2 regions of the Senegalia massiliensis genome follow, and region 2 is predicted to be linked to the other one. Evidence: predicted binding sites of a transcription regulator. Region 2 holds the regulator's gene; the other holds the start of a gene.

Region 1 (16,435 bases), on a different contig from region 2:
CATTAGTATCTATTTCAATAGTTGTAGCCATTCCCGGCTTTATATTTCTATTTTCTTCATCTAATAAGATATTTACAGTATATAATCCTGTTTTTGGATCTACTGTAGGAGATATACTTACTATTTTTCCATTTAATCCTTGTTCATCTATTGAATCTATACCTACCCAAGCTTCTTTTCCTATAAATAATTCTCCTATTACATTTTCACTTACATTCATAGAAATAGTCATAGGTGCATTTTTGTCAACTATTACCATAGCAGGTTTAGTTAAAGGTACATATTCACTTTCTTTCATATTTATAGTCGATACGATACCTTCTAAAGGAGATTTTATCTCTCTTATTTCTTCTCCATCTTTTAATGTGAATAATACATCGTCTTTTTCTACCTTTTTTCCAAGACCTTTTTTGATATCTTCTACTTTTAATGATGAATCTGCTGTTATCATCATTTCTGCTTGCATAATAGCTCTTCCACCTAATGTTAATGAGTTTGAAAGAGTGTCTTTTTCTACTTCTTCTATTTCAACAGCTACCTTTTCTTCCTCTGTAGTTTCATCTTGTGTATCTTTATTGCTACATGCAGAAACTACTCCTAAAAGTAATATTGCTATTAAAAATATAGCTAATTTCTTCTTCATATTTTAACCTCCAATAATTTTTACTTCAAGACTGACCAGTCGGTCAATAATATTCATTATATTATAAATAAAAAAATTGTCAACAATTTGTTGACAATTTTTAAGTTAAATTATCAATATTAATCTACTTTAAAATCTATTATTTTACCCTTATAATATTTCATACTAATCATCTTCCCAAATTTTCTATTATTCTTTACTCTTGTTATATATGTTATATTAATAGGTTCATTTTTAATTTTAAAATAATCAATATTTTTATGATCAATTTCATCTAAATCATAACCTTTTTCTATTATATAATCATCAGCTATTCTTTCTGGTTTGATTTGTATACCCATGTGATTTTTTGTTATTAAAGATATTACTATTAATAGTATAACTGTTATAGTAGCTACGTATTTTACTTTTCCATCATTATTTTTACTTCTAGATGTAATACCGGATATGGAAAACAATATAACGTATAAAAATGTTCTTATATTAGGACTTAGTATAAACAAAATAATAATATTAAAAAGAATAAAATTTAGTATCATTGTTGTGATTACCATTATACTATTTATATATTTATCATTTTTAACTTTCTTTTCGTAAATACTTATAATACTCATTATTATAAGTGCAAGTATTGATGCTATAATCCAATCAATATGCGTATCAGTTAATAAATATAAAAAATATATATAAATAATAATTAGAGGAACAATGACAAGAAATATATTTAATCTCTTATAAAGACTACTTTCTTTAGATATTTTATTAAGTTTTGTGAATAGCCATAAAATAAAAGTATTTGCTATTCCAATAATCAACATAATGATTAATGCATTAATAATCTTTCACCTCTTCTATAAGAGCATCTTTTATATTTTCATCTAAATTGTTAAATTCAAGGAAATCCTTATATGCTTCTTGATTGCCCATTTCTAAATCTTCTTTTAATTTTTTATATTGTTGAATTTTTGGTTTTAATAAGTCTGGATATACTACTTTATCTAACCCACTTTGTAGTATTTCTATACTTTTATCTATATCATATAGAAGATAAATCTCTGCTAGATACTCATAATTAGTACCTGAATCCCCATTAATCTCTAAAGAACTTTTAAAAGCTTCTTTTGCTTTTTCAAATTCATTTAATTTTAAATAGTTTTGTGCTAATAAATCCCATAGATGAGAATCATTTTTCTTGTCCATGCCTAATTTCAGCACTTCTGATACTTCTTCAAAGTTTTTGTTCCTACTATATAAAAAGGCTAACTCTTTTATTGCATCAATGTTATCTGGATATTTTTCTATATATTTTTTTATCCCAGTTATTCTTTCTTGTTCTATATCTTCCGTCTTCTCTTGAAGTTTTATCTGTGGAAATGTCTCCCAACCATTCTTAAAGTGTTTTTTTAACTGGTTTTCATAATTTTTTACAGTTTTACCTGTAGCTTTTTTAAAGGATTCATCAAATGATTTATCCTTTAATCCAAGTAATATTTCATCAATTATATTTTCACCATGATTATATATTAAAAGATATATCATTTTATAACTCTGTTCATATCCATTCTTACTTGCCCAATCTTCAGGCTTAATTAATTGTTCAAAAGGAGTTATTCCATCTAATATAATATTTGGAGTACCAATATTGTCTGCTCCTATAAATGATGCTACCCCTTCTTCAAACCAAATTGGTATTTTATTTTCTTCTATATTATTTTTTAATCTATACATATGTGATACATAATGTGTATATTCATGCCTTAATACAAATTTAAATTCATTTACAGTATCTAATGCAAGAACTTCATTATAGACATCATTTATTGGCATTTTTATTTGTTTTAAATCCTCATAATAATATCCACCTGTAAAATCATTTACTATTATATCCTCATTAAAAGTTTCAGAATCAGTTATTTTTATAGTTAATGGATCATATTTCACATCTTTGTATATTTTTGTTGAATCTTTTTTTACGTCTTTTATATATTTATTTATAAGTTCTATTCCTGGTTCAGAAGATTTTCTATAGAGAATAGTCAAATTATCATCTTTAAATTCTTTATATTCTTTTTTTATTTTATCTTTTGGTAATCTTGATTGTGCAAATTGATTAAATGTAGTATATTTTGTATCCTCAATTTTACCCACATATATATATGATATCCCTATATTGATAAAGCTTAAAATAATAATTGAAACAACTAAAATCCCTTTAGAAAATTTATCCTTATATATAAATATTTTTTTCTTTTTTAATGCTATTATTAGAGAAACAAATATTAAAAAAGCTGAAGTTATAAATGAGAAAGTATATAGATTTTCTAAACTTATAAATGTAGCTATTATCATATATATTAAAGTTAAAACTAAAATAAGTGCAAATGTAATAAATATAGTTTTTGTTCTTTTCAAAACAAAACCTCCTAACACATAATATTATGATAGTTATATTTTATCATAATATTATGTCTATTAACATATATGTTAGGCCTTTTGTTTTACTTTTGAAAAATAGACTCCTAAAAGTAGAAATGCTACTCCAAATAATATTTGAATAATTAATTCATATCTTATATCACTTAATGACGATATATCCATATTATTTATTTTTATATAATAATATGTGGGAAAAAACTTAGCTATTGTTATAACTTTTTCACTTAAATATTCTACTGGAACCATCACTCCTGATATAAATGCAGTACCAAGAGATAATACAGTACTTAATCCATTAATTATAAATCTACTTTTAGTTAAATTATTGATTAAAAAAGTAAGACATAATATAGCAAATGAAAATATACTTACATTTACAATATATTTTGTGAAATTAACTTCTTCTAAATGCTGTCCTTTTAAAACTATACTTCCTATTACAAATAATCCTGTGATAATTACTCCAAGTGTAATTTGACCTAAATACATTTCTTTATTATAGTTTAAAAATTTCTTAGATGATATTTTTGTTCTATTTTCTAATTTTTCATCTTTAAATTCAGTCATTATAAGTCCCATCACTGCTATATAAATAGCTGTTATAATATATGCAGTAAAATTAAAATAATATTTAAACCAAATATTAGCTGAATTATTGACATCAGAAGATTTTTCTAATATTTCTACATTAATATTCTCTTTTAATGCATTATTTATAGTCTCAGTTTTAAACTCACCACTTACCTTACTTGCATTTGCAAATATAAGATATTTATTTATTTCATTTTCTATTTGTATAGAACTTATCTTTCTATCATCTTTTATAACTTCCAGTGACTTTTGTTTTCCCTTTACATTTTCTTCAAAATCACTTGGTATTATAATAGCTGCATCTATTTGTTGCAAAAATATTTGTTCTTTTATTTCTTTAATATCATTTTTTAGATTCACTATATTATTATTTTCATCTAAATAATTTTTTAACCCTCTAGATAAATCAGTATTAGAATCATCTACAATAGCTATATCAAGTTTTGTTTCATCAAATGTAATCTCTTTATTTTCTGTATCTATACCATTAATTATTGAAAGCATGAAAAATATAACTGCATATGATAATATTATCATTTTATGCCTAAGAGCAGTTTTTAAAAAATACTTATATACTATCATATTGTCTCCTCCTTAAAAACACTAAAGATATAAGTGATAATATTAGAAAATAAGCTAATAAAATGATTATACCTTCAAATATTCCATCAGTATTATTTAATAGATTAACCTTATATAAATTATTTGTAATTACTGCAATAGGATTTATCTTTGCTAGTATAGGTACATATTTCTCTATCATTATTTTAATATTTGTATTAAATAGTCCTGATAATCCTGATAAAATAACCGTGAATGTAATAGCTATCATTGTTTTAACGTTTATATTCTTATTGTTTGATACACCTATAAATATACCAAATACAATTCCAAATAAGTTACCTAAAATTATAAAAATAAGGCTGTATCCTATATTGGTTATTAGATCTAATTTCATTATTAATTCTATAACAATAAATAATATAATATTAGATGTAAAGTTAAGTATAAGACCTACTATTATTCCAGCTAATAAAAAAGTTTTCTTTTTTATAGGTGTAGTATTTATTCTTGCTGCTACTTCTGATAAATTACTCTGGATGTAATGAACCACTTCTATTCCAGAATATATACCATATGTTGAAACCATTGCAATTAAAGAATAAAATATTACAAGTATACCATTTTCTTTTTGGTCTTTATCATTTATATAATCTACTTGAAAATCAAATTCTTCTATGGGTTTACCTAAAGCACTAGTTTGCACAATTTGGTCCAATATAGACTTAATTACAGTCTGATTAAGACCTGAATCATTTACAATTAAACTTAAATCCTTTTTAATAAATCCATCTATTTCTTCTTTTTCTAACTTCTCTTTTGATTCCCTATCTGAAATTTCTTCTACATTTAATATCTCTATATTTTGAAGTATAGATTTTATATTACTATCCTCTTCAACACCTACGTTTATTTTTTCTAAATTCACATTTGTAATTCCACTAAAAGCTATATAGAAAAATGTTACCATGATGATAGGATAGAGAAGTGACCAGAATAAAAATCCTTTATCTCTAAAGCTATTTTTAGCTTGATATATAATATTTCTATATAAATCCACTAGTCCCTCAGCTCCTTTCCAGTAAGCTCTAAGAATACATCATTTAATGTAGGTTGTCTTGAATATAACTTTTCATATGTTAAATTATTTTGTTTTATAAAATCTATTAAATTAGATAAATTATTTACACCAGATTCAAATTTTATAATATAATCATTATCTTTCATTTCTATATCTAACACTTGGGGTATTTCTTTTATCTTTTCTAAAATTTCACCATTAGTATCAATAAATCCTACTACTATTTTTTCTGTAGTTGTAATCATATTTTTCAACTCTTCATTTGAGCCAGATGCTATATTTCTTCCTCTATCCATTATTATAATTCTATCGCATAATATTTCTGCCTCTTCCAAATAATGTGTTGTATAAATAATAGTGCTTCCATTTTTGTTTAATTTTTTTATACCTTCAAGTATAAAATTTCTACTTTGAGCATCTACTGCAACAGTTGGTTCATCTAAAAATATGAGTTTAGGTTTATGAACTATACCACAAGCTATATTTAATCTTCTTTTAAGACCACCACTTAACTTCTTTGGAAAAAATTTTGTATAATCTTTTAAACCTACAAATTCTATAGCTTCATTTACATATTTTTTTCTTTTTTCTTTATCATTTATATATAATCCACAAAAATAATCTATGTTTTCATCTACTGTTAAGTTTTCAAATACAGAAACTTCTTGAGGTACTACACCTATTTCCCTTTTTATATTGTAAGAATTAGGTGTCATCTTTTCTCCAAATATAGTAATTTCACCTTTGTCAAATTTAAGTAGAGACAATATTGAATTTATAGCTGTAGTTTTACCACATCCATTTGGACCAAGTAACCCTAGTATTTCCCCTTCTCTCACTTCCATATTAAAATGATCAAGAGCTATAAGCTCTTTATATCTTTTAACTACATTTTCTACTTTTACAACCATCTATATCACCTCTTATATTTGTTAATACTATTGTACCAATCATATAAATTTTATTGTAGTGAATATTCTCATCACTTAATATGACAAATGTCATATCATAAGTTATAATTATCATAAATAATCTTTTAAAGGGGATTTCTATGAGGAGATTTTTAGAGAAACTAATTATAATAGTATTTTCGATTTATTTTACATATAGTTTAAATAGTGAAAGAGATATAGCATTTTATTTTCTTATATCTATTATAATTTCAATATCACTAGATTTAATTTCTAAAAAAAATATTAAATATATAATTTATTTTTTATTTGTAGCTTTAACTTTTTATGATAATGTATTTTTGTATTATTTTCCTTTAATTCTCTACAATATCTATATTGACTTTAAAGGCAATTTCTTTTTATTTTTGCCATTATTATTTATAGATTTAACTCCTGTTATAATTATCTTATCTTTTGTGTCAATGTATCTTTCAATATATACATATAAATTAAATAAGGTACTAAATCAAAATAGAAAGGTACGGGATAAATTAAGAGAAGATACTCTTTACCTTAGAAAATATAATGAACAATTAAAAATAGATAAAGAAAAAAATATTCAAATAGCATTATTAGAAGAAAGAAATAGAATTTCTCGGGAAATACATGACTCTATAGGACATACAATAAGTAGTAGCCTTATTCAACTAAAAGCTCTTAAATTATTAAATGGTGAAAATGTATCTAATGGCCTTGATACCCTTAGTGAAACCTTAGGTAGTGGTATGGATGATATAAGAAATAGCCTATATAATTTGAGAAATGAATCTTTAAATTTAAAACACAAAATAAATGAAATAATAAATGAAATGACAGGACTTGATATTAAACTTATATATAATATAGATGAGAATTTAAATTATAAATTAAAATATGATATGTTATCAGTAGTTAAAGAAACTATAACAAATACAGTTAAACACTCTAATGCAAGTAATATGGAGATAAAATTGTTAGATCAACCTAAATTTTATTCTATCATTATTAGTGATAATGGTACCAATATGAAAGATAAAATTGACATAGACGATGGAATAGGCCTTTATTCTATGAATAAAATAGCAATAAAATATAACGGAATATTTAATTATAAATTTGAAGATGGATTTCGAATACATTTAACACTTATGAAAGGAAATGAAAAATGAAAGTTATAATTATAGATGATGATCCTTTAGTAGTAAGTTCACTTAAAACTATAGTAGAAGCAAATAATATAGAAGTTTTAGCTGTAGGATATAGTGGAAGTGAAGCGGTAAACTTATATAATAAATATAGCCCTGATGTAGTTTTAATGGATATAAGAATGGAAAACTTATCTGGAATAAATGCAACTGAAGAAATATTAAAATATGAAAGAGAAGCTAATATTCTTTTAATTACTACATTTAGAGATGATGAATACATAAAAAAGGCATTAGAACTAGGGTGTAAAGGATATATTTTAAAACAAAATATAGATAGTTTAATTCCTTCAATAGAAGCAGTGTATAAGGGAAATATGGTATTTGATAGTGAGATTGTATCTAATTTTAAGACTAATTCTAAAAAAGATATTGAAACTAATCTTTCAGATAGAGAAATCGATATTTTACTCCTTGTAGCAGAAGGCTTCAATAATAGAGAAATAGCGAAAAAATTATTCTTAAGTGAAGGTACTGTAAGAAATTATATTTCAAACATGCTAGATAAGCTAGATTTAAGAGATAGAACTCAACTTGCAATATATTATTATAGGGGGAGATAATTATCCCCCCTTTTCTATTAGATACTTCCAATATTTTTTTGGCATATTACTCCTTTGAAGTTTAGGATTAAACTTTTCTTTTATAGAGATAGATTTAAAATACATCTTCCATAAATTTTGGTAGTCCTCTTCTTTTTCATTAAAGATTATATTTAAATCACCTTTTATTTCTCTTACAATCCATTCTTTTTTATTATAAAATACAGATATATTTCTTTTTTTATCATGAATTATGAAATTTTCATTAGATAGTCTTTTTATAAAATGTGGTGCAATTATTCCTACTAAATTGTAATCTGGCGAAATTTCTGCATATAATATATTATTTTTAAGTTCCTTAAAACGAATTAGTCCGGTCATTCTATGTCTTTCGTGACTTACTTTGTTATAAATACTTTCTATTTTAAATACCGCTTCGTTTGCTAAATTTAGTTCTATATCAGTGCCTATTTTAAATCCTAACCTAACAAAGTTCAGTATATCCATTTCTATACCATCTATTTCTGATAAATAAGCATAATATATCTTTCTTAAGGCAGCAGGAGAAATCTTCTTATCTATTGCTTCATAGACTTTCTTTGCTTTTTTAGCATCTGTATCTATTAATATTTCTTTTACTAAGAAATTATCTTCTCTTTTTTCATAAGAAAGTATTTTATCAGGTTTATCAGGAGTATAATATGCCTTGTATATTGCATTTAAAAGGCCATCAAATGAGCCATCATATATGTAATGATTTATCATTAAAACCACCCATTTCCCAAAGAGATAACTGCTTTTCAAATATATTTCTATCCAAACCATATATTAATTTTTTTCTAATCTTTTCTGGATTCATAGAACTCATTCCATAATATTTACCATTACAAGTTATGAAATATTTGGCCCTTTTAAGCACTATATTTAATTTTTTCAAATTATCATAATTAAGTGGACCAAATTTTCTTGCAGCAACTATCCTTCTAGCTGATTTAACTCCTATGCCTGGTACTCTTAAAAGAGTATTGTAATCTGCCCTATTTATCTCTACAGGGAATATCCCAATATTTCTAAGCGCCCAATTACATTTTGGATCAAGAGACAAATCAAAATTAGGCATATTTTCATCCAATAGTTCATCTGCCTTAAATTTGTAAAATCTAAGTAACCAATCTGCTTGATATAATCTATTTTCTCTAATTACAGGTGGTGAATCTAATACAGGTAAATTAGGTGATTTCGCTACTGGTACATATGCAGAATAATACACTCTTTTTAAATTGTATCCATCATATAATCCTTCTGATAATTTAAGTATTTTTAGATCATTATCCTCAGTTGCTCCAACTATTAACTGAGTACTTTGTCCCCCTGGTACAAAAGAATTTGCATATTTAAATTTTTTCTTTTCTTCTCTCGTCTCTACTATTCTATTTCTAATATTTCCCATAGGGGTTAATATGCTCTTTTTAGTTTTATTTGGAGCAAGTAGTTTAAGTCCATTTTCAGAGGGTAATTCTATATTTATGCTCATTCTATCTACATATAATCCTATTTCATCTATAATACGTTTATCTGCATGAGGTATGGCTTTTGTATGGATATAACCATTAAATCCTTCTACTTCCCTAAGCCTTTTTACTACATTTAATATAAGCTCCATTGTATGATTAGGTGATTTTATTATTGCAGAGCTTAGAAAAAGACCTTCTATATAATTTCTCCTATAAAAATTTATAGTCAAATCTACTATTTCATCAGGAGTAAGTGTTGCTCTTTCTAAATCATTTGATGATCTATTTACACAATATGCACAATCATATATGCAATAATTTGTCATAAGTATTTTAAGTAGTGAAATACATCTTCCATCATCAGACCAACTATGACATATCCCATTTATACTAGCAGAACCTATGCCGCCTTTTTTATTTTTTCTACCACTTCCACTAGAAGAACAAGAAACATCATATTTTGCAGCATCAGAAAGTATTCTAAGTTTATCTAATACATCCACAAAAACCACCTCTTTCTATAGGAAAATTATACTATGTAAAAGGTGGTTTGTCAAACATATGTTCGTGTATGGTAGGTGGATGTTATATATGGTAAAATACAGATAATATGTTAAACTGATGTTTCTGACCCACATTATAAAAAGAAAGATAGGTTTAAATGATAATTGCTAAATATATACTATTTGCTTTATTTCTAGCTATAATTGTTAACTATATTTTGATTATTAAATTAAAGAAACCATTTATACTCTCTATAGTTATGTCACTTACAATTATTCCCCATAAAACAATTGAAATGCTAACATATAATTCAATTTATCCCCCAATAGAAAACATGAATTTCTATTTAAAGTTTAATCACATTGCTTATATGTATTTTTCCTTATTATTATTTGATATAATATTTGGTATTCTATATATAGTTTTGAAAAAAATAATAAAAAACAAGAAAAATCATCATAGTAATTTTATTTTCTATATTTAATGTATAAATGTAGATTTATATTCTATAAGAAAATTTATATAGTCTTATAAGTAAAGAAGAGCAAGAATAATCTAACTATAAATATAATATAGTATGATATGTTAGAGTTTAGGTAGTAGTGGATATCTTATATTTAAACATTGGTCATTTCTAGCTTTTGGAGTAATAACAAGTAGTATTATATTGATAAGAGGTAATTAAGTAGAGATTATTTATATTAAAAAAATTTAATAGATAAAAGGTGTTTCATTATGGTAAGAGTAATGAGAAGTGTTTTATCCATAGAAATTTAAGTAAATTTTATATTTTATTATAACTAGTATTTTGGACTCTATAGGAGTATAATATAATTAGGTTTTTTTAAAGTTTTTTAAAGAATTGTTTTATCTTTCTTTAAATTTTACTATATATTATAAGGGGATTTCAATGAAAAATAAAAAATTATTTATTGTGCTGTTAATTTCAATTACTATTATTTTATTACTATATTACGTATTTGGACAAGGGCATAGATATGCTAAAAGCTATGCAAATCGACTTTTTGCTTATCAATTACCTAAAAAAACAAAAATAATTGAAAAGGATTTCGATTATGGTGTCCTCTATGGAGGCGGACCAAGGGGGAGTGGGGGTTATCCGACCATGGTAGCACACATGAAGTTGTCATCTGAATTAAGTGAAAAAGAGATATTTAATCATTACAATAAGAATAAGTTTGAGATATTTTTTGAAGGTTATGAAACCATTAAGAAGAATAGTGAAGGGAAAAAATGGTATGAAGGTCAAAAATCAACAGGTAAAACCCTTAGTGATGAAATGAATAAAGACGAACCAATCAATTTTATCGTTCAATATAGAACAGAATTTAACTATCCATTCTTTATAGATTTTCATTAAGAAGCCGGAGTTAACCCTCCAGCTTCTTTTTTTATCTGCTTAGCTGGTTATAGTTTTCGAAAGCTTGGTAGATTGTATAGTTTCTTTCACCATACTTTGTGGCTGATTCATTTGTTCCATTGTAACGAGCAATAGTGCCTTTTACTTGAGATTCTGTGTAATTTAACATATTGGAAGGATATCCTTTTTCTACAACAGCTCCCCATTTAAGAACATATGCGCATGTTTCAATATTAAATGCTCGATCAACATGAAGTTTGTGCCAGATTTCATTTATGTCATCTTTATTATTAGCATCTCGTATTGTGTCATCTAGATAATTTTGATTAATGGCCCAATTTCGAGCGTTAATCGCAACCCAGGCAAATATTTGACCTACTCCTGTACTTGAGTCATCAATGTCTCCGTTCTTAACTCTCTGATCTTGAATTGCATCCAGAGTATTCTCTGCGGAAGCTTCCCAAGAGATCACTGTCTGGATAAAAGATTTTCGCATTTGAAGTTTTCTTGCCATTCGAGTGATTAAGCCATCATAATCAAGAACGATATTAACTGAGTCAATTGGTTCTCTTATAGATGAAAATTCTTGAAGAAAGTTTAAAATATCTTTAATAATCGGAGGCACTTCCTCTCTTATCATAGGTAAATAAGTAAGAATAAGAGTAGAATCTAAGCCATCTTTATGATTTATAGGTTCTACCGACGATTGTCCTGCATCTAATCCTGATGCAATATTTTTGTCGATAGTAATTAAACCCCTGCCTGAACCGACTGTAATGGTTGCAATTTGATCAAATGCCCAGTTCTGAGGAAGTGGGTACCCAAGATTGCCACTGAATCCAGTTGACATTCCACTTACAAAACTTTTTGTTGCATATCCTGCTTGAGAAACTCTAATGCATATATTTCGTGGTCCGTATACTCCAACTTTGTACTTACCACCTAATGCATAAAATTCAGATTCAATTGCTCGGAAATGAGGTAGAATGTTATTATCAACATCATTATCGTAAGCATCAAAATCAACAGCAAAATAAATAGTAGTTCTATCTTTAAATCCGTGACTTTCTGCAGCATAGTACGCTTCAATAGCATCTCTTCCACCTTGACCGAAATTGAAATATGATGCATCTCCACCATAAGTCTGAAAAATCGGGAAAACTCTTAGGTTAGCATCAAAGATTGTTTGCAGTTCACCAATTTGTATTTTTTTATTTAATACACCATTTCTTGCATTTGTTAAATATCTTCCAATTATTTCATAACCTTCAGCCTTTAATGTTGTAGCTCTTTCAGGAGTAATCATGGTAACACTGTCACAAGCAGTACCTCTTCGACTAGTATCACCTGTACTAGTTATAGCAGAAAGCCAAGTTTGTTTCCCCGCAATACCATCTACTGGAGATAATGCTACAAATTCTTGGAATCCCATTACAGCATTCTTAACTCCATTTCCATAAATTCCATCAAAAACTCCAGGATCATATCTATTAAAATATAAAGCGTATTGAAACAATTTTACGAAATCCCCTCTATTTCCTAACATTAAAGTAGGAAGACGCTCTCTTGTTGTAGGACCAACTGAACCTGTTTGTAAATCTGGAGCAATACCTTCTTCTGTCTGAATACCATAGATCAAAGCTTTGTTAGTACCTCTTTGATAATGTCCATCAGCTGGTTGAACACCAGAAGTCATAAAATAGTTGTAATTCAGGTTTCTTTGGATTTCTCTAATTCTAGGGTCGCCTCCTAATGTAAGTACATAAGCATCCATAACTAAAAATGCCTTAAATACATAGTCATAGACCTTACCATCTTGAATAGGAAGACCCGCATCAGTTTGTAGCTTAGTTACTGCCGACTTTGTTCCTTCTCCAAATGTTCCAGTAAACCCTGTAGGATCATAACCTTTACAATACATAGCCCCTTGTAGTATTTTTACAATATTTTGTCCTTGATGATTTAAAGGGACACTTCCCATTTCCATTTCTCCCCAAGCTTTATAAGCACTTGAAGTCCCTTCACCAAAATTGTTAGCTGGAGTAGCAATTCCTAACTCAATTTGCAAAGCTCTCGTCAACGAATACATTGTCGACCATCCTGTTTTTCCGTTTTCTGGTGCCAATATAAAGCCATTTTGCCCCGAATATGTGTTGTTAACCCATTGTTGAACAATTAAAACCATTGGATCCATCTTAAAACCCTCCTTTGTTATATTTTTTAATCCCATTCAATTTTATTCTTTAATTTTTAAATTATACCAATAATACCTTAAATTTTATAAAGGATAACTCTTAATAATAATTAAAACTTAGAAATGATTCTAAAAATAGTTCATCAAAAAGATAAATATATATAAACAATTTTTTAGTTTGGAATGAAGTTAAAGTAAATAACAAGAAACATCATATTCTGCAGCATCAAAAAGTATTTTAAGTTTATCTAATACATCCACAAAAACTACCTTTTTCTATAAGAAAATTATACTATGAAAAAGGTAGTTTGTCAAACATATGTTCGGGTATGGCGGGTGAATGTTATTCTATTAGCTAATTAGATATAAATTCTTTAAATTTTTTATCTAAATTATAAACTTTACCGTATTTATCTTTTATAATAAATTTAAATAATAATTTTTCTTGAATAATTTCATCATCTATACCTTCTATACCAAGATTTCCTTCATAAAAATATTCTTTAGTTATATCTTTAAGCTTCTTTTTTTCAGCATTTTTTGTTATATCTATTGTATCTAATTTTTCATCCATATAATATATATCTGCTTTTATTGAGTTAATTTCTAAATCCTTTTTATCTTCTATAGGACTATTAAATATTTGAATTTCATATTTTAGTTCTTTACCTTTTTCAAATTCGGTAGGGTACATATGTATTGTAAATCTTCTAGCTAATTCTTCAGCTAATTTTATAGGAGATAGTTCTTCACCTATCATTACTTCATCATTTTCCATAAACAATTTGACATTGTAATTATCATTATATGATAAGTTTAATTCAGTAGTATATTTAAGTTCCGAAACTTTATCTAATTTCACTTTTGCTGTACCTTCTTTTTCTGCTATAGAATATATTATATATGGAGTTGATTTATTTTTTAATTTTTTAAATTCAACTTGAACAGCTACATTTGCATTTTTATACTCATTTCCTATGTTCTCTATATCATAATTATGAGAGGATATTAAACTTGATTTTTCTTCTTCAGTTTTTAAATCTTGTTTTAAATTATATATTTCGTCTTCTAAAAAATATATTTGTTCTTTTAATCTTGAGATATCCTGTATTGTATCCGAACTAAAGAAGTTTAATAAAATATAACCATTTAAAATAAGTAATATAGCCATCATTATAATTATTATTTTGCCTGAACTTTGTGTCACCAAATCTCTCCTATCCTTTTAATTTTGTATTGATTTTTTTCTTATTAAATTATCTATTATGAATCCAAGTAATAATGGTAAGACTATGCTAATTATAGATATAGTAGTGCCATTATCTTCATTTGTCCTATTAATTTTCAAAACATCTATCCCTATACTATAGGCTAGAATTTGCTCTATTACAAATAAGCTAAAAAATATAATCATAGCTTTAGGGTATCTGTCTTTTTTTATATTATGTCTTACACCTAGGAATATTGCTATAAAAGATATAACTATATTAATCCAATGAGGCCACATATGATTTCACTCCTTTTAACTAAAAAATTCCCAAATTATTTACAATTGAATTATACCATAGGAAGCTATATAAAAAAATTATTATAAAAACTAAATTAAATTTATAAAAATTGGAAGTTATATATGGTAAAATGTAGATAATATATAGTATTTGATTTATTTATAGCTATAATTGTCAACTATATTTTAATTTATTATTTAGTACATTATATTTAATCTTAAAAAAATATAAAAGATAAAGGGTGTTTAATTATGGTAAGAATAATAATTGGAAGTGTGTTTCTTTTAATATCTGCTATTCTTTATGGCACAAAATATTTATCTGCTGCTATCTCAGGGGTAAATAGTACCTCTTGGGGTAAAGATGATTTTGTGCGAATGTTATCCTATACTCCAACCTTATTAAATTTTTATATTTATATTTCTTTTATACTAGGTATAAGTCTTCTTATATGGTATGTTGTTGATTTTTATAATAAGAATAATAAATAAAGATATAAAAATATAGCTAGAATCTAGCTATATTTTTATATCTTTATTTTAAATCACTAATATAATTATTTTTCTCTCTTGCTAATCTATGAATATTTATTTTCTTTAAATATTGTATTATAAGATATATTACAGCTGATGGTATTATAATATACAAACTATTAACTTGAATTTTCTCTGAATTATTATTTGTTAAAAGTATAATACCTATCAATGCTATAAATGAAAATGTAGATATTATTTGAGGTATATTCTTTTTAAATCCTTTTTCTGCTATAAAGATTGGTGTTATAATACTTTCCATTATAAATATAACTATGACTGTTATTATATAAAAAACAAATAAATTAGAATTCATTCCCCAGTTAAACTGACCATACGCTATAATGGATACTGACATAAGCCAAATAGATATCCAACCGAATAACTTAGATAAAAAATTCAAGATAATTTCTATCTTACTTGGTCCATTGCCATTATTTATAATTTCCTTAGCAAATCCTTTAACATCACCATTTATTTCTTCTTTTAAGCTAGAGTTCCTTAATCGCAATTCATGTGCCATACCTATCAAGTCTCTTTTTACAACTTCTGTATCATAAGAATTTAATTTGAATATACTCATGCTTCTCATGATATTCTTAATCATATCCTTATCTTCTTCTTTAATCTCTCTTGTTTGTTTTTTATTTTCCTTTTTTAATAAAGTCATCTCATTACCTATCATATTCACCTTCTCCTTTCAAAACACTATCTACAGATTTTTTTACTTCATTCCATGAAATTATAAATTCTTTAAGAAATTCTTCTCCAATTTGAGTTAAAAAATAGTATTTTCTCTTTGGTCCGAGT
Region 2 (16,435 bases):
TTGAAAAATTAATAGGAAAAGGAGGTGCTTCCAATTTTAGAAGGGATAATCCCAGTAATTATAGCTATTATTACACTTATTATTGGTGTTTTTATTGGTATATATATACGAAAAGTAATTGCTGAAGGAAAAATTAGAACTGCTGAAGAAGAAGCAAAGAAAATAATTGAAGAAGGTTTAAAAACAGCTGAAACAGCTAAAAAAGAATATCTTATTGAAGCAAAAGAAGAAGTTCATAGAATGAGAAGTGAAATAGAAAAGGATAATAGAGAAAGAAGAAATGAAATTCAGAGACATGAAAAAAGATTAGTTAATAAAGAAGAAATTTTAGATAAAAAAAGTGATTCATTAGAAAAGAAAGAAGAATACTTTAATAGAAAATTAAAAAATGTAGAACAAAAAGAAAAAGAAATTAATCAAATTCATGAAAAACAAATATCTGAATTAGAACGATTATCAGGTTTGACATCTGAGCAAGCTAAAGAACTACTATTAAGTGATATTAGAAAAGAAATAAATCACGAAGCAGCAATAATGATAAAAGATATTGAAAATAAAGCTAAACAAGAAGCAGAAAAAAAATCCAGAGAGATTTTATCGTATGCAATTCAAAAATGTGCTGCAGATCATGTAGCTGAAACAACAGTTTCTGTAGTAACCTTACCTAATGATGATATGAAAGGTAGAATTATAGGAAGAGAAGGGCGAAATATAAGAACCTTAGAAACGCTTACTGGAATAGATCTTATAATAGATGATACGCCAGAAGCTGTAATACTATCAGGTTTTGACCCTATAAGAAGAGAAATTGCTAGAATAGCATTAGAAAAATTAATATCAGATGGTAGAATACATCCTGCTAGAATAGAAGAAATGGTTGAAAAAGCAAAAAAAGAAGTTGACAATCATATTAAAGAGGTAGGCGAACAAGCTACTTTTGATACTGGAATACATGGTCTTCATCCTGAAATACTTAGGTTACTAGGTAGACTTAAATATAGAACAAGTTATGGTCAAAACGTCTTAAAACATTCTATAGAAGTATCTCACTTAGCCGGTATAATGGCTGCGGAAATTGGAGCAGATGTAAGAGTTGCTAAAAGAGCAGGATTACTCCATGATATTGGAAAAGCTGTTGATCATGAGGTAGAAGGACCGCATGTAGCTATAGGAGTAGACATCCTTAAAAGATTTAAGGAAAACAAAGATGTTATTCATGCTGTTGAGGCACATCATGATGATGTAGAAGCATCTAGTGTAGAAGCAATATTAATTCAAGCTGCTGATGCTATATCTGCTGCTAGACCTGGAGCTAGAAGAGAAACTTTAGAATCTTATATAAAAAGGTTAGAAAAACTAGAAGAAATATCAAACTCATTTGAGGGTGTAGAAAAATCATTTGCCATTCAAGCTGGTAGAGAAGTAAGAATAATTGTAGATTCTAACTTAGTTAGTGATTTAGATATAGTTCATATAGCTCGTGATATAGTAAAGAGAGTTGAAAGTGAATTAGACTATCCAGGACAAATTAAAGTAAATGTAATAAGAGAATCAAGAGCAATAGATTATGCTAAATAAAAAGAAGGGGTTTTCCCTTCTTTTTTTATTATATTTATTATGATAAGCTGTATACTATAAGGGTATAATACTATATTATAATAGTATATAATGGAGGAGTAATATGAAAAAAGCAGACTTACATATTCATACTACTAAATCAGATGGCAAATTAACACCAAGTCAAGTAGTTGATGAGGCTATAAAAAATGATATTAATGTAATAGCTATAACTGATCATGATACAATAACAGGTATAGATGAAGCAATTGAAAGAAGTAAATTTTATACTAATATTAAAGTTATTCCAGGAATAGAATTCAGTACTATATATAAAGATAAAGAAATTCATTTATTAGGCTATTTTATTAATTATAAATATGATAAACTAGTAGATTTAACAAATAAAATAAAACAACATAGGTTTGAAAGAGCAAAGAAAATAGTAGATAAATTAAATGATTTAAATATTAATATTACTATAGATGAAGTAGTTAAAGAATCTCAAGGAAAGAACATTGGGAGACCTCACATTGCAAGGGTTATGATTAAAAAAGGTTATATAAATCATATATCAGAAGCCTTTGATAAATATATTGGTAAAAACAAAAAAGCTTTTATAGAGAGATATAAACTAAGTCTAAAAGATGCAATAGATATTATTCATGAGTGTAATGGTATAGCAGTTTTGGCACATCCTATATTATTAAAAATTCCTGTAAAAGAATTATTAGATGATTTTAATATAGATGGTATAGAAGTATATCATTCAAAACAAACAAAAAGTGATTCTAAAATGTATTTAAAAATTGCTGATAACTATAATTTATTCATTACAGGTGGCTCTGATTTCCATCACCTTGATAATGATGATAACATTATTATTGGTAGTAGTTATATAGATATAAATGATATTAAAGAAATATTAAGTAAATACAATTATTAAGGAGATTTTAAAAATGACAAAAACAAGAAATAGACAATTTCCTTCTAAGTTAAGTACTACACAATTTGTCAAGTTATATATACTTCATTTACTTAATGAAAAAAGTTATTATGGAAATGAAATAATAGATGAAATTAAAAGACGTTTAAAAAACAATTGGGAACCTTCTCCAGGAATGATTTATCCACTTTTAAGAGATTTAGAAGAGAAAAATCAAATAAGTGGATGGTGGGAAGAACCTGATAAACGTTCAATAAGACATTACAAATTGACTGATGAAGGTTATAAACACTATAATAAAATAAAATTATTATATAAGGATAGTTTGATAGATTCTTTGACAATTATAGAGTCAGCATTAAGCGATATTTATAATGAAAGTTAAGTTTTATTAATTATTAAATATAAAAAAAGGATTTTTAAAATAATAATAGAATCTTTTATATGTAGAAACATTAATTATTATAATAAAATTAACATGGAGGGTTATAATGAATTTAAAATTATCAGAAAAAATATCTAGTATTTCACCATCAGTTACATTGGAAATAACAGCAAAAGCAAAACAAATGAAATCAGAAGGTATTGATGTGATTGGCTTCGGAGCAGGAGAACCAGATTTTAAAACTCCAGAAAATATTAGAAAAGCTGGGATAGAAGCAATAAAAGAAGGGAAAACGGGTTATACTGCAGCATCAGGATTAAAGGAACTTAAAGATGCTATATGCTATAAACTTAAAAGAGATAACAATTTAAGTTATAGTGCTGAAAATATAATAATATCTGACGGAGCTAAACATTCACTTTTTAATGCTCTTTCATCTATACTAAATCCAGGTGATGAAGTTATAATTCCTATTCCTTATTGGGTAAGTTATCCTGAACTAGTAAAATTAGCAGATGGAATACCTGTAGAAGTAAATACTCCAGAAGAAAATGATTTTAAATATGATATAGATATTTTAAATAATGCATTAACAAATAAAACAAAAGCACTGATCTTAAATAGTCCAAGCAATCCTACAGGTACAATTTATTCTAAGGATGAATTAGAAAAAATTTCGAAATGGGCAATTGAAAATAATATATTTATAATTTCTGATGAAATATATGAAAAGTTAGTTTATGATAATAACACTCATATAAGTATAGCTCAATTAAATGAAGACATAAAAAAACAAACGATTGTTATAAATGGTATGTCTAAGGCTTATGCTATGACTGGTTGGAGAATTGGATACGCAGCAGCTCATAAAGATATTATCAAATTAATGAGTAATTTACAAAGTCATTCAACTTCAAATCCTCCTTCTATGAGTCAATATGCAAGTATAGAAGCTTTAAGAGGAGATGAAAAAGCTATACATGAAATGAAGAAACATTTTACTGAAAGAAGAAATTATATGGTTGAAAAAATTAATTCAATTAAATATCTAAGTTGCAAAAGTCCAAAAGGTGCTTTTTATGTAATGGCAAACATATCTAAATTAAAAGGAAAAACAATAAAAGGTAAGAATATAGATAGTTCTATACAATTAGCAAATATGTTATTAGATGAGGCTCATGTAGCAGTAGTTCCTGGCTTGGCTTTTGGAAATGATGATTATATAAGACTATCTTATGCAACTTCTCTTGATAATATAAAAGAAGGTCTAAATAGAATAGAAGAATATATAAAATAATATTAGTAAAAAAATAATATAAAAATAAAAACAAGTTTACATAATTAAATTATGTAAACTTGTTTTTATTTTGTTATAATTTAAAATATCGGAATGAGGTTATAAAGGTATCAACGGAGAAATAATAAAGTTTTATGCAAGATATAGAATAATTTATAATGGTTTAATTAATATATAAAAGCACCATCTAGTTTAAAATAAAAATATATTAATAATTAGAATTGGATGATTTATAAAAAAGTATTAAAATAAATATGTTAAAAGCATTATAAGAACATATAAGCTAATTTAAATGTCTAACTATGTAATTGTATGTAGAACTTATTTATATTCTTTAAAAGAGAATATAAAAGCTCGAATTATGGAGGTATATAATTTTATGTTGAATTATATACATTAAGAGCAGAATATCGACATGAAATTATTATAATGAAAATTCATACTAAAAAATAAAAAAATAGACCATAAATACTATATTAATCTATATTCTAATGTCACAAAATTATCATTTTGTGACATTAGGTTGAAAAAATGAACTGAAAAATGTATAATTGATTGAGGAGGTTTAAAAATGGATGACATACCAATTATATTAGAAGATTTCTTAAACTATTTAGATACAATCAAAGGAAAATCACAAAATACAATTAAAGAATATTATTATGACTTAAGGACATTTTTAAGATTTATAAAAAAAAGATATAGATTAGTTAACAAAGATGTTCCGTTTAACGATATAGAAATTGAAGATTTAGATATAGATATAATAAAAAAAATAAATTTACAAGATTTATTTGCCTTTCTTTCTTTTATAAATAAAAATAGAGATAATTCAACAAATACACGAGCTAGAAAAGTTGCTAGCATAAGATCTTTTTTTAAATATTTACATAATATAGTAGAGTTAATAGATACAAACCCTACCCTTAACTTAGAAACACCAAAATTAACAAAAAGACACCCATCATACCTTACTCTAGATGAATCCCTTACACTAATAAATAGTATTCAAGGCGAATTCAAAGTTAGAGATTATGCAATAATAATGATATTCTTAAATTGTGGTCTTAGACTATCTGAATTAGTTAGTATTGATATTGATAGAATAAAAGATGATACTCTTACGGTTATAGGAAAAGGCGATAAAGAAAGAACCATATATTTAAATGAAAGTACTTTAGAAGCAATAAAAAAGTATTTAGAAATAAGACCTACAAAAAACATTAAAGATAAAAAAGCTTTATTTTTAAGTAAAAGAAAAAACAGGTTAAGTGTTAGAGCTGTACAACACTTAGTAAAAAAACATTTAAACAACGCAGGTTTAGATCCTGATAAACTTTCAACTCATAAACTAAGACATACTGCAGCTACTCTTATGTATAAACATGGAAATGTGGATATAAGAGCTTTACAACAAATACTTGGTCACTCTAGTGTTTCAACTACACAAATATATACTCACTTAGACGATGAAAAACTAAGACAAGCTGTAAAAAGTAATCCTTTATCTAAAAATACCAAGAAAAATTAATTTCTTGGTATTTTTAGAATATCTCCAGCTTCTATCCATTCATTACTTATATTATTTATTTTTTTTATTTTATAAACCACTTCCCTTACATCATCACCTTCAGGGTTATTCGATTTAGCTATACACCATATAGTGTCCCCTTCTTTTACATGTATTTGTTTGTATTCAGAATCTGTATTACTAGCAACTACTACACTTAATAAGTTATTTAATAATAAAGCAAATAATAAAATTAATACTAATAAAAATGTTACAAATCTAAACTTATTTACTATTACCAATCTTTTATTATACATTTTTTCAACCTCCTCAAACTCGAACGTTAGTTCCTTAATTTAAGTATAGCAGAACGCACGTTCCTTGTCAACGAAAAATCGAACGAATGTTTGATAAATTTATTTTTATATGATATAATAAATTAAAATTGTCATTGTGAGGTGCGAGATATGTATGAAGAGTTAACATCAAAGCAAAGTAATATACTTAAATTTATAAAAAAAGAAATTTTACAAAAGGGTTATCCCCCTTCAGTTAGGGAAATATGTAAAGCGGTAGGATTAAAATCAACATCAACTGTACATGGACATTTATCTAGATTAGAAAAAAAGGGATATATAAGAAGAGATGCTACAAAACCTAGAGCAATTGAAATTTTAGACAGCAATAATGAAAATATTTTTAGTAGAAAAGAAATTGCAGAGGTTCCCATTATAGGAAAAGTTACTGCTGGTTTACCAATATTAGCAACAGAAAACATTGAAGATACCTTTCCTTTACCTGTTGATATTGTAAACAATGATACTGTTTTTATGCTTTCTGTAAGTGGTGAAAGTATGAAAGATGCAGGTATTTTAGACGGCGATTATGTTTTAGTTAAACAACAGAACACTGCTGAAAATGGAGAGATGATAGTTGCATTAATAGACGATGAAGCTACTGTCAAAAGATATTTTGTAGAAAAAGATCATATAAGACTTCAACCAGAAAATGCCTCTATGGAACCAATTATAGTAACTGATATTAAAATTTTAGGAAAAATAAAAGGTGTATTTAGAACAATAGATTAAAGGCCCTAAGGCCTTTTTTACTATAAAAATTTTTTATTATGAAATTTAGATAAAATTTCAATCAATGCATATTTGCTATGATAATAATTTAAACCCCCTTGGAAATAAACTATGTAAGGTTCCCTTATAGGAGCATCTGCACTTAATTCTATTGAAGAACCTTCTATAAAAGCTCCAGATGCCATAATTACTGGATCATCATAACCAGGCATATCCCATGGCTCTGGACTTACATAAGAGTCAACAGGCGAAGAAGATTGAATAGATTTGCAAAATTCAATAACTTTTTCTTTACTTTTCATTTTTATAGCTTGTATTATATCTCCCCTATTATCTTCTACTTTAGGTGTTATTTCATACCCTAAATCTTTAAAAACTTGTGCAAAAAGCAATGCGCTTTTTAAAGATTCTTTTACAATCATAGGTGCTAAAAATAACCCTTGTAAAGTACTTCTTGTAGTCCCAAAAGTAAGACCACAATCCTTACCAATTCCAGGAGCTGTAAGTCTATTGGAAATTCTTTGAACTAGATTTTTTTTACCTACTATATAACCACCAGTCAATGCCAATCCACCACCAGGATTTTTAATTAAAGATCCTGCCATTATATCTGCCCCAACATCTGTTGGTTCATATACATCCACAAATTCACCATAACAGTTATCTATCATGCAAATAATATCTTCTCTAACTAGTTTTATTTTTTTTATTACTTCCCTTATTTCTTCTATAGATAATGCCCTTCTAAAGCTATATCCAGTAGATCTTTGAATTAATATAACTTTAGTATTAGATGTTATACTATTAATTAAAGATGATGTATCTATTGTATTGTCTGGCTTTAATTTAACTTCTTTATACTTAATCCCTCCTTCTAACAATGTTCCAGGTTCACTTCCCTTCACTCCAATGACCTTTAATAAAGTGTCATAAGGGCTACCTGCCGCCGAAATTAATTCATCTCCTGATGATAATAATGCTGATAATGTTAAATATAGAGCATGAGTCCCTGAAACTATAGTAGGTCTAACTAAAGCATCTTCTGTAGAGAATACTCTCTTATAAATAGATTCTACCTTATCTCTCCCCATATCACCATAACCATAACCAGTAGTCCAATTAAAATTTGTTGAATCTAATCTTTCTTCTCTCATTGCATCTAATACCTTAATTTGATTATATTCACTATTATTCTCAATCTCTTGAAATCTATCTTTTAGTTTCTCTTCTGCTTCCGTAATTTTTTTAATCAATTTATCATCAATGCCTTTTTGTTTACATAATAATTTTATTGTCAAGTTATTCAATTATTTTTCCTTCTTTCGTTTTTTAAGGACAAAAAGTATTCTCTATTTACAAGAAAACTTTTTGTCCTTAAAATTATTTTTCTGTTAAATCTATATTTTTGGCAGGAATCATAGTAGATATTGCATGCTTGTAAATCATATTTTGATTCCCTTCATTTTCTAATGAAATAGTATAATTATCAAAACCTCTTACTAATCCTTTCAACTGAAAGCCATTCATTAAATATATAGTAACAGGAATTTCTGCTCTTCTCAACTTATTTAAAAATATATCCTGTAAATTAATATTGCTTTTCATTATTATTCACCCCCTAATTTATCATTTATTATAGAAGTCATTTTTTCGACTAAATCTTCTTCCTTTTCAAAATCCCCCTTATTAAACCATATAATTCTATCATCCCTTCTAAACCAAGTAAGTTGTCTTTTTGCAAATCTTCTGGTATCTCTTTTTAATAGCTCTATAGCTTTTTCTAAGCTATAACTTCCTTCGAGATAACCTATAATTTCTTTATACCCTAATCCCTGCATAGATACTAAAGATTTTTCATATCCTTTATCTAATAAATCTTTGACTTCATCTACAAGTCCTTCTTTTATCATCATATCAACTCTTAAATTTATTCTTTTATAAAGTTTTTCTCTATCCATATATAATCCTAAAATTATTAAATTGAAATCAGGATTAGGTTTTCTAAAGTTATTATACCCTTCACTCATAGGTTTACCTGTTTCATAATAAATTTCAAGAGCTCTAACAATTCTTTTAGCATCATTTTCGTGAATCCTATTATATGATTTTTCATCTACTTCTTTAAGTAGATTATGAATATATTTATTTCCATATTTATCAGCTAAAGCATAATATTTATCTCTTAGCTCTTGATTTGAAATGGCATTTGTAAAATCTAAATCATATACTAATGAATTTATATACAAACCAGTACCTCCAACCACAAGAGGTAGCTTATTTTTACTATAAATATCATCAATATAAGAATAAGCATTATCCTTAAAATCAGATACACTATATTCTTCATCAGGATATACCTCATCTATCATGTAATGATTAATTAAATCCATTTCACATTTATTAATTTTAGCAGTACCAATATTCATATATTTATATATTTGCATAGAATCTGCTGATATTATTTCTGCATTTATTTTTTTAGCTAATTTAATAGATACTGAAGTTTTTCCAGAAGCTGTAGGGCCAATTAAAAGTATTAAATCTCTCTTCATTAAATCCTCCTTAAATCACTGTATTCTTTTAAACATTTTTTCAATTTCATATTTAGTTATTTTAATAGTAATAGGTCTTCCATGAGGACAAGTAAAAGGGTTTTCACATTTTTTCAAATCATTCATTAAACTTTTTATCTCAATATGCCCCATAGAATCTCCTGCTTTTATAGCATTTGTACAAGACATTTTGATTATCTTTTCTGCTCTCAAATCATATTTATTGCTTATATTTTCATTTAAATTATCTAATATATCCATAAATAAATTATTATTGTCTGGAAGACCAAATAACATTGGAACTCCCCTTATAGAGATACTATTTCTCCCAAAATCTTCAATATCAAATCCTAATTCATTGAAAAGTTCTATATTATTTAATATCAATTCATAGTCATAGTGACTCAAATTAATTGTTCTTGGTACAATCAATGGTTGAATAACAACACTCTCTTTTTCATATTGTAATCTAAACTTTTCATACATTATCCTCTCATGAGCAGCATGTTGATCTATCATATACATAGTATTACTAATACTATCTTCTCCAATTATATAAGTATTAAAAACTCTACCTATAATATTTAGTTCTGGAAAAACTCTGGAAGAATCATTATCTTGTATTGACTTTTTATTTTCTCTTACTGAAGATTTATCCAACGTTTCTATTTTATCTTCTTTAACAAAATTTATTTGTTCAATATCTTCAACTTCGTACTCTTTTTTTAATAAAGGTTTATTATAATTGTTCTTGTTTATTTCAGTATTTTTAGGTTTATCATCTAAAATATCAATAATTTCTTCAGTTTTTTGTTTGTTTTTATTCTCTAAAGTAATATTTGGAACTAAATTAAATTCAAAAAGTCTGTTTTTCACTATATCAGTAACCTTAGGAATTAATTTTAAATCATCATTAAATCTTATTTCAACTTTAGACGGATGAACATTCACATCAATATTCTTAGGATCAACTTTTATATATAAATATACAACAGGATATCTATTAATAGTAATTAAAGTTTTATACGCCTCTTCTATAGCTTTAGATAATAGTTTGCTATTTACATATCTCCCGTTAACAAAAAATAATTCATAATTTCTATTACCTCTATTAAATAATGGTTTAGATATGTAACCATTTATAGAAAATAAGTCACTTGAATAGTTTATTGAAATTAAAGATTCAGTATGTTCTTTTCCATATATACTAAAAATCGTGGATTTCAAATCTCCATTGCCAGGTGTTTTAATCATATTTTTATTATCTTTTATATAATTAAAGGATATATCTGTATTAGATAATGCTAGCTTATTAATTATATTTGTTATATTAGCAGATTCAGCAGAATCAGATCTCAAGAATTTTTTTCTTACAGGAGTATTATAAAATATATTCCTAACTATAATAGTAGTTCCCTTAGGAGAACCAACCTCACTTTCCTGCTGAAGTATACCTCCATGTATTTCTACCATTATGCCAGTTTCTTCATCAATAGTTTTACTTATTAATTCAACCATAGAAATTGAAGAAATACTTGCGAGAGCTTCACCTCTAAATCCTAAAGAATGTACCTTTAATAAATCTTCTGATTTAGATATTTTGCTTGTAGAATGTCTTAAAAAAGCTAATTGTATATCATCTTTATATATGCCATCTCCATCATCTGTAATTCTAATGTAATTTTTACCACCATCTTTTATTTCAATAGTTATATTTCTAGCATTAGCATCTATGGAATTTTCTATTAATTCTTTCACTATAGAAGAAGGTCTTTCAATGACCTCTCCTGCTGCTATTTTATTTATTGTATTATCATCTAAAACATTAATCTTTTTCACAGTATAAACCACCTAAATTTCTTTAGTTTTATCGATTAGTTCATTTAATAAATTCATCGATTCCAAAGGAGTTAAATTAATTAAATCTATACTCTTTATCAATTCTATTATTTCATTTTCTTTCATCTTAAATATATCAATTTGACTTTCAGATTTATTTTCTTTTATATCTCCATTTGAAGAAATATTATTACTATAATTTATATCATTTTCTTCTAAATCTCTTAATATATTTTTTGCTCTAGAAGTTACTTCTGAAGGAACACCTGCTAAATTTGCTACTTCTATTCCGTAACTTTTATCGGCTTCTCCTCTTACTACTTTTCTTAAAAAAATAATATCTTCACCAGCTTCTTTAACTGTTATTTTATAATTTTTTATACCCTCTATTTTTCCCTCTAATTCAGTCAATTCATGATAATGGGTAGAGAAAAGAGTTTTAGCTCCAATCTTGCTTTTATCACTTATATATTCAATAACAGCCCACGCAATACTAAGTCCATCGTAAGTACTTGTTCCTCGGCCTATTTCATCTAATATTATTAAACTGTTTTTAGAACTATTATTTAAAATATTTGCAACTTCATTCATTTCAACCATAAAAGTACTTTGTCCTTGTGATAAATCATCACTAGCTCCAACTCTAGTAAATATTCTATCTACCAAACAAATATCTGCATATTCAGCAGGAACAAAGCTTCCGATTTGTGCCATCAAAGTTATAATAGCTACTTGCCTCATATAAGTAGATTTACCAGCCATATTAGGTCCAGTAATGATATTTAATCTATTGTCTTCATTATCTAAAAAAGTATCATTTGGAATAAACATTTCATTCTTTAATACCTTTTCAACTACAGGATGTCTTCCTTTTTTAATATTAATAATCTTTTCTGAATTTATTTTAGGTTTAATATAATTATTTTTATAAGAAACTAGAGACAATGAATTTAAGCAATCAATTGTAGCAATTATTTTAGCAGTAGACTGCATTCTTTCAATCTTAGCTTTCAATTTATCTCTTATTTCAACAAATATATTATACTCTAATATTACACTTTTCTCTTCAGCTCCAAGGATTTTTGATTCCATTTCTTTTAATTCAGGTGTAATATATCTTTCCGAATTAGATAAAGTTTGCTTTCTTATATAATTGTCTGGTACTAATTTTATATTAGATTTTCTTACTTCAATATAGTAACCAAAAACTTTATTAAAACCTATTTTCAAGCTTTTTATTCCTGTTCTATTCTTTTCATTAGCTTCAAGCTTATTTAACCAATTTTTACCTTCAATTGAAGCATTAAGTAACTCATCTAATTTTTCATCATAATTCTTTTTAATTATTCCACCTTCACGAGTTTGTATAGGAGGATCTTCTACAATAGCTTCATGAATAAGTGCATGTACATCTTCTAATAAATCAATATCACGAGCAAGTTGTTTTAAAAACTCAGACTTTGAATTAATTAGCAACTCTTTTATATCAGGCAATATTTTAATAGAATTTTTAAGAGCTATTAAATCCCTAGCGTTACAACTTCCATAAACTATTTTCCCAATAAGTCTTTCAATATCATAGACTTTATTTAATTTTTGTTTTATCTCATCCATTAATATGATATCTTCATACAAATTTTCTATTGCATTTAAACGTTTTTGTATTAAGTCTATATTTAACAAAGGTTCTTCTAACCATTTTCTTAACATTCTTGCTCCCATAGCAGTAGATGTTTTATCTAAAATCCAAAGCAAGGATCCTTTTTTAGTCTTATCTCTTATAGTTTCAGTAATTTCTAAATTTTTTCTTGTATTTATATCTATCAACATAAAATTTTCTATATTATACTTATATATATTATTAATATGACTTAAAGAATTTTTCTGAGTTTCATTTAAATAACTTAATAAAGAACCAACGCTTTTTATTGAGTAATTATCATTTGATATCCCAAAACCTTCTAAATTTAAAATGTTAAAATGTCTTTTTATTATCTTTTTATTTTCTTCAATATTAAATAACCAATCATCAGTTTTATCAATAACAATATCTATCTTCTTTTCTATTTCATCAGATATTTTATTTTCAAATATATATTTATTTGCAATTATTTCTTTTGGTTTTATTTTTGCCAGCTCATCTATCAAAGCTTTAAAACCCTCTTTAGAATTATTGGTAACTTTTTGAGTAGTATAAAACTCTCCAGTAGTTATATCTGCATAAGAAATACCAACTCCATTTTGATCCATGAATATACTTGACAAATAGTTGTTATTTTTCTCATCTAACATTTTAGTATCTGTTACAGTACCTCTAGATATTATCCTAACAACGTCCCTTTTAACTATACCTTTTGCTTCGTTTGGGTTCTCTATCTGCTCACAAATAGCAACTTTATATCCTTTATCTACTAATTTGGATATATAACCATCAGCAGAATGAAATGGAACTCCACACATAGGAGCTTTTTCTTTTTGACCACATTCTCTTCCAGTTAATGTTATTTCAAGTTCTTTTGATGCTATCAGAGCATCATCAAAAAACATTTCATAAAAATCTCCTAGTCGGAAAAATAATATGGAGTCTTTATTTTTATTTTTAATTTTCATATATTGTTCCATCATAGGTGTTAACTTTGACACATAATTCCCTCCTAGTAAAACTAAAATAAATAGACTAAGATGTACTTAGTCTATTTATTTTATCATTTTTTACAACCATTACATCCTTTGCTATTACTTATACCCGTATAATACTCTAATATATTATCAACGTTTTTTATTGTTTTTTCAACTTTAGATTTGCATTTAATGTAATTTGTATATTTTTTTTCCTTTAAAAGTTTTTTATTTAATTCCTTAATTTCTAAGCTAATATTTTTTATATCTGTTTTTTGTCCCTCTACTAATAATTTATTATATAACTTTGTTTTTTCATCTAATTTAGATTTTAATTTCATAGTATTGCTATCATTATAGTATTCTTCTTGTGATTTAATATACTCTATATATTCTTCAGAATCTTGGATTGTTTTTCCTAATTCCCTTGCAATATCTAATGTAGAATTACTCAATAATTTCACCTTCTAGTGTCCAAGTTTTTGCAGTATTAACCTTTACATTTACTATACTTCCGATTAAGCTTTCATTACCTTCAAAGTGAATTAATTTATTAGTATCAGTTCTACCAGATAATTTGGTAGAATCATTTTTACTAATTTCTTCTACGAGTACTTTAACTTCTTTTCCTATTAAGTTTTTATTTCTTTCTAAGCTTATTTCTTTTAAAACTTCTAATAATCTATTAAATCTTGTATGTTTTATATCATCAGGTATTTGGTCTTTATCTTTAGCTGCAGGAGTACCTTCTCTAATTGAATATAAAAATGTAAAAGCTGAATCAAACTTTGAATGTTTAACTACTTCTATTGTATCTTCAAAATCTTCTTCTGTTTCTCCTGGAAAACCAACAATAATATCTGTGGTAATTGCTATATCAGGAATAGCTTTTCTTATTTTATCTACTAAAGTTAAATATTGTCTTTTTGTATATTTTCTATTCATCTTTTTTAATATCCTATCACTACCTGATTGAAATGGTAAGTGAAGATGATTACAAACCTTATCACAATTTGTCATCTCATCAATAAGATCTTCAGATAAATCCTTAGGATGAGAAGTCATAAACCTTATTCTTTCTATCCCCTCAACATCATTAAGCATATATAGTAGTTCTGCAAAGCTTACTTTTTCTTCTAAATTTTTACCATATGAGTTAACATTTTGGCCTAATAAGGTTATCTCCTTATATCCTTGTTCACTTAATCTTTTAGCTTCTTTTAATATATCTTTTGGTTCTCTACTTTTTTCTCGCCCTCTAGTATAAGGAACTATACAATAAGTACAAAAATTATTACAACCATACATAATATTAATAAAAGCTTTAAAATCATATTTTCTTTTAGTAGGTAAATCTTCTATTATTTCTTTACTATCATTCCAAACATCTACTAACATATTCATTTTTTGATCATGATCCTCTATTAACTCTGGTAATTTATGAATATTATGTGTTCCAAATATTATATCAACATGAGAGTACTTTTCTTTTATAACTTTTCTCACATCTTCTTTCTGCATCATACATCCACATACGGCAATTATTAGATTTGGATTTTCTCTTTTTATTCTTTTTAATTCTCCTAAATTACCATATACTTTTAATTCTGCATTTTCTCTTACTAAACACGTATTATATATTATTAAATCAGCTTCTTCTTTATCAGAAGTTGAAATATATCCTAATGATTCCAAAATTCCTTCTATTTTTTCTGAGTCATGTTCATTCATCTGACATCCCCAAGTTACTACAAGATACTTTTTTTGATTAGTATTATTCATGATATTTCCTCCTTACTTTTTCATTCTATATTATATCATAACAATAATCAATAAAAAAAGCAGTAGTTAGCAACTTTTAGCCACTGCCTTTTTTACTGATTACCATTAACATTTTTCTAAAATTATTATAAACTTATTTTATTAATCTATCTTCATACCAACAAAATACAACTATCTTTCCGTTATCTTCCCATATTGCATTTCTATGATTTTGGATTTTATCTGTAAAATGTAGTACCTGTGCATATTCAAAAAAGGTGCTACTAGTCCTCTCTTACAATCAATAGATGCTGATAAGTTTACTACAGAATTACTATTAAATGATAGTTTAAGTGAAAGCTATCCTACTTTTACATTAGAACAAATAGCTGCAGCTGAAAATGTTCCATTAAAATTAGTTAAGTTAAAGCTTAGCAATATTTTTTTATCTTAACTAACGAACGTATATTCTGTGTTGTGAAACTATATACCACTAGAAATTAACTTAAAAGTTATTTGTCATAATATTGATATAAATAAAATTATGACAAATCAAAAGAAAGATAATGAAAAAGCATAGAGTAACTTTTAAACTCTATGCTTTTAATATCAATAGTTATATAGTTTTTTATTAGTTTCTTATAATGTATATTAAGACAAATTAGATATTATAAGTTTAAAAATCAAATCATAATATTATTAAATTAAAATAAATTTAGATACTCTCCCAATATGGACAGTAAATATAATATAGGAACAATTAGAAGTATATAGTTAAACACTAACTTATGAGTTTCATTTTCTTTTTTTACACTATTCTTCAAATCTTTAACTATAATCCAAATTAATGAAAGTGAAAGTATTGACATCACTATAGGTTC

What was found. Region 2 encodes LexA, which represses DNA repair genes until DNA is damaged. Its sites were predicted from a motif close to CNAACANNTGTTNG; they were not measured.
Region 1: a site for LexA is predicted at 10,060-10,073, ahead of D3Z33_RS05040 (putative DNA modification/repair radical SAM protein). Genes of this name have one in related genera too.

Annotation. Positions count from the first base shown of each region.
Region 1 is NZ_QXXA01000005.1:177,090-193,524, forward strand. Features, by position in the region: gene D3Z33_RS04990 (efflux RND transporter periplasmic adaptor subunit) at 1-643, opposite strand, end outside; gene D3Z33_RS04995 (hypothetical protein) at 763-1,461, opposite strand; gene D3Z33_RS05000 (tetratricopeptide repeat protein) at 1,475-3,055, opposite strand; gene D3Z33_RS05005 (ABC transporter permease) at 3,128-4,252, opposite strand; gene D3Z33_RS05010 (ABC transporter permease) at 4,239-5,291, opposite strand; gene D3Z33_RS05015 (ABC transporter ATP-binding protein) at 5,291-6,223, opposite strand; gene D3Z33_RS05020 (hypothetical protein) at 6,195-6,338, opposite strand; gene D3Z33_RS05025 (histidine kinase) at 6,364-7,413, shown strand; gene D3Z33_RS05030 (response regulator transcription factor) at 7,410-8,012, shown strand; gene D3Z33_RS05035 (TIGR03915 family putative DNA repair protein) at 8,013-8,756, opposite strand; gene D3Z33_RS05040 (putative DNA modification/repair radical SAM protein) at 8,734-10,008, opposite strand; gene D3Z33_RS05045 (hypothetical protein) at 10,920-11,390, shown strand; gene D3Z33_RS05050 (glycoside hydrolase domain-containing protein) at 11,422-13,584, opposite strand; gene D3Z33_RS05055 (hypothetical protein) at 13,940-14,791, opposite strand; gene D3Z33_RS05060 (hypothetical protein) at 14,810-15,091, opposite strand; gene D3Z33_RS05065 (hypothetical protein) at 15,344-15,583, shown strand; gene D3Z33_RS05070 (hypothetical protein) at 15,627-16,310, opposite strand; gene D3Z33_RS05075 (PadR family transcriptional regulator) at 16,300-16,435, opposite strand, start outside.
Region 2 is NZ_QXXA01000016.1:78,163-94,597, forward strand. Features, by position in the region: gene rny (ribonuclease Y) at 34-1,578, shown strand; gene D3Z33_RS13945 (PHP domain-containing protein) at 1,682-2,503, shown strand; gene D3Z33_RS13950 (PadR family transcriptional regulator) at 2,517-2,888, shown strand; gene D3Z33_RS13955 (pyridoxal phosphate-dependent aminotransferase) at 2,995-4,185, shown strand; gene D3Z33_RS13960 (tyrosine recombinase XerC) at 4,757-5,716, shown strand; gene D3Z33_RS13965 (LysM peptidoglycan-binding domain-containing protein) at 5,713-6,012, opposite strand; gene lexA (transcriptional repressor LexA) at 6,163-6,783, shown strand; gene D3Z33_RS13975 (aminotransferase class I/II-fold pyridoxal phosphate-dependent enzyme) at 6,804-8,090, opposite strand; gene hfq (RNA chaperone Hfq) at 8,164-8,391, opposite strand; gene miaA (tRNA (adenosine(37)-N6)-dimethylallyltransferase MiaA) at 8,391-9,335, opposite strand; gene mutL (DNA mismatch repair endonuclease MutL) at 9,351-11,174, opposite strand; gene mutS (DNA mismatch repair protein MutS) at 11,187-13,817, opposite strand; gene D3Z33_RS14000 (YlbF family regulator) at 13,880-14,248, opposite strand; gene miaB (tRNA (N6-isopentenyl adenosine(37)-C2)-methylthiotransferase MiaB) at 14,241-15,575, opposite strand; gene D3Z33_RS14010 (hypothetical protein) at 16,259-16,435, opposite strand, start outside.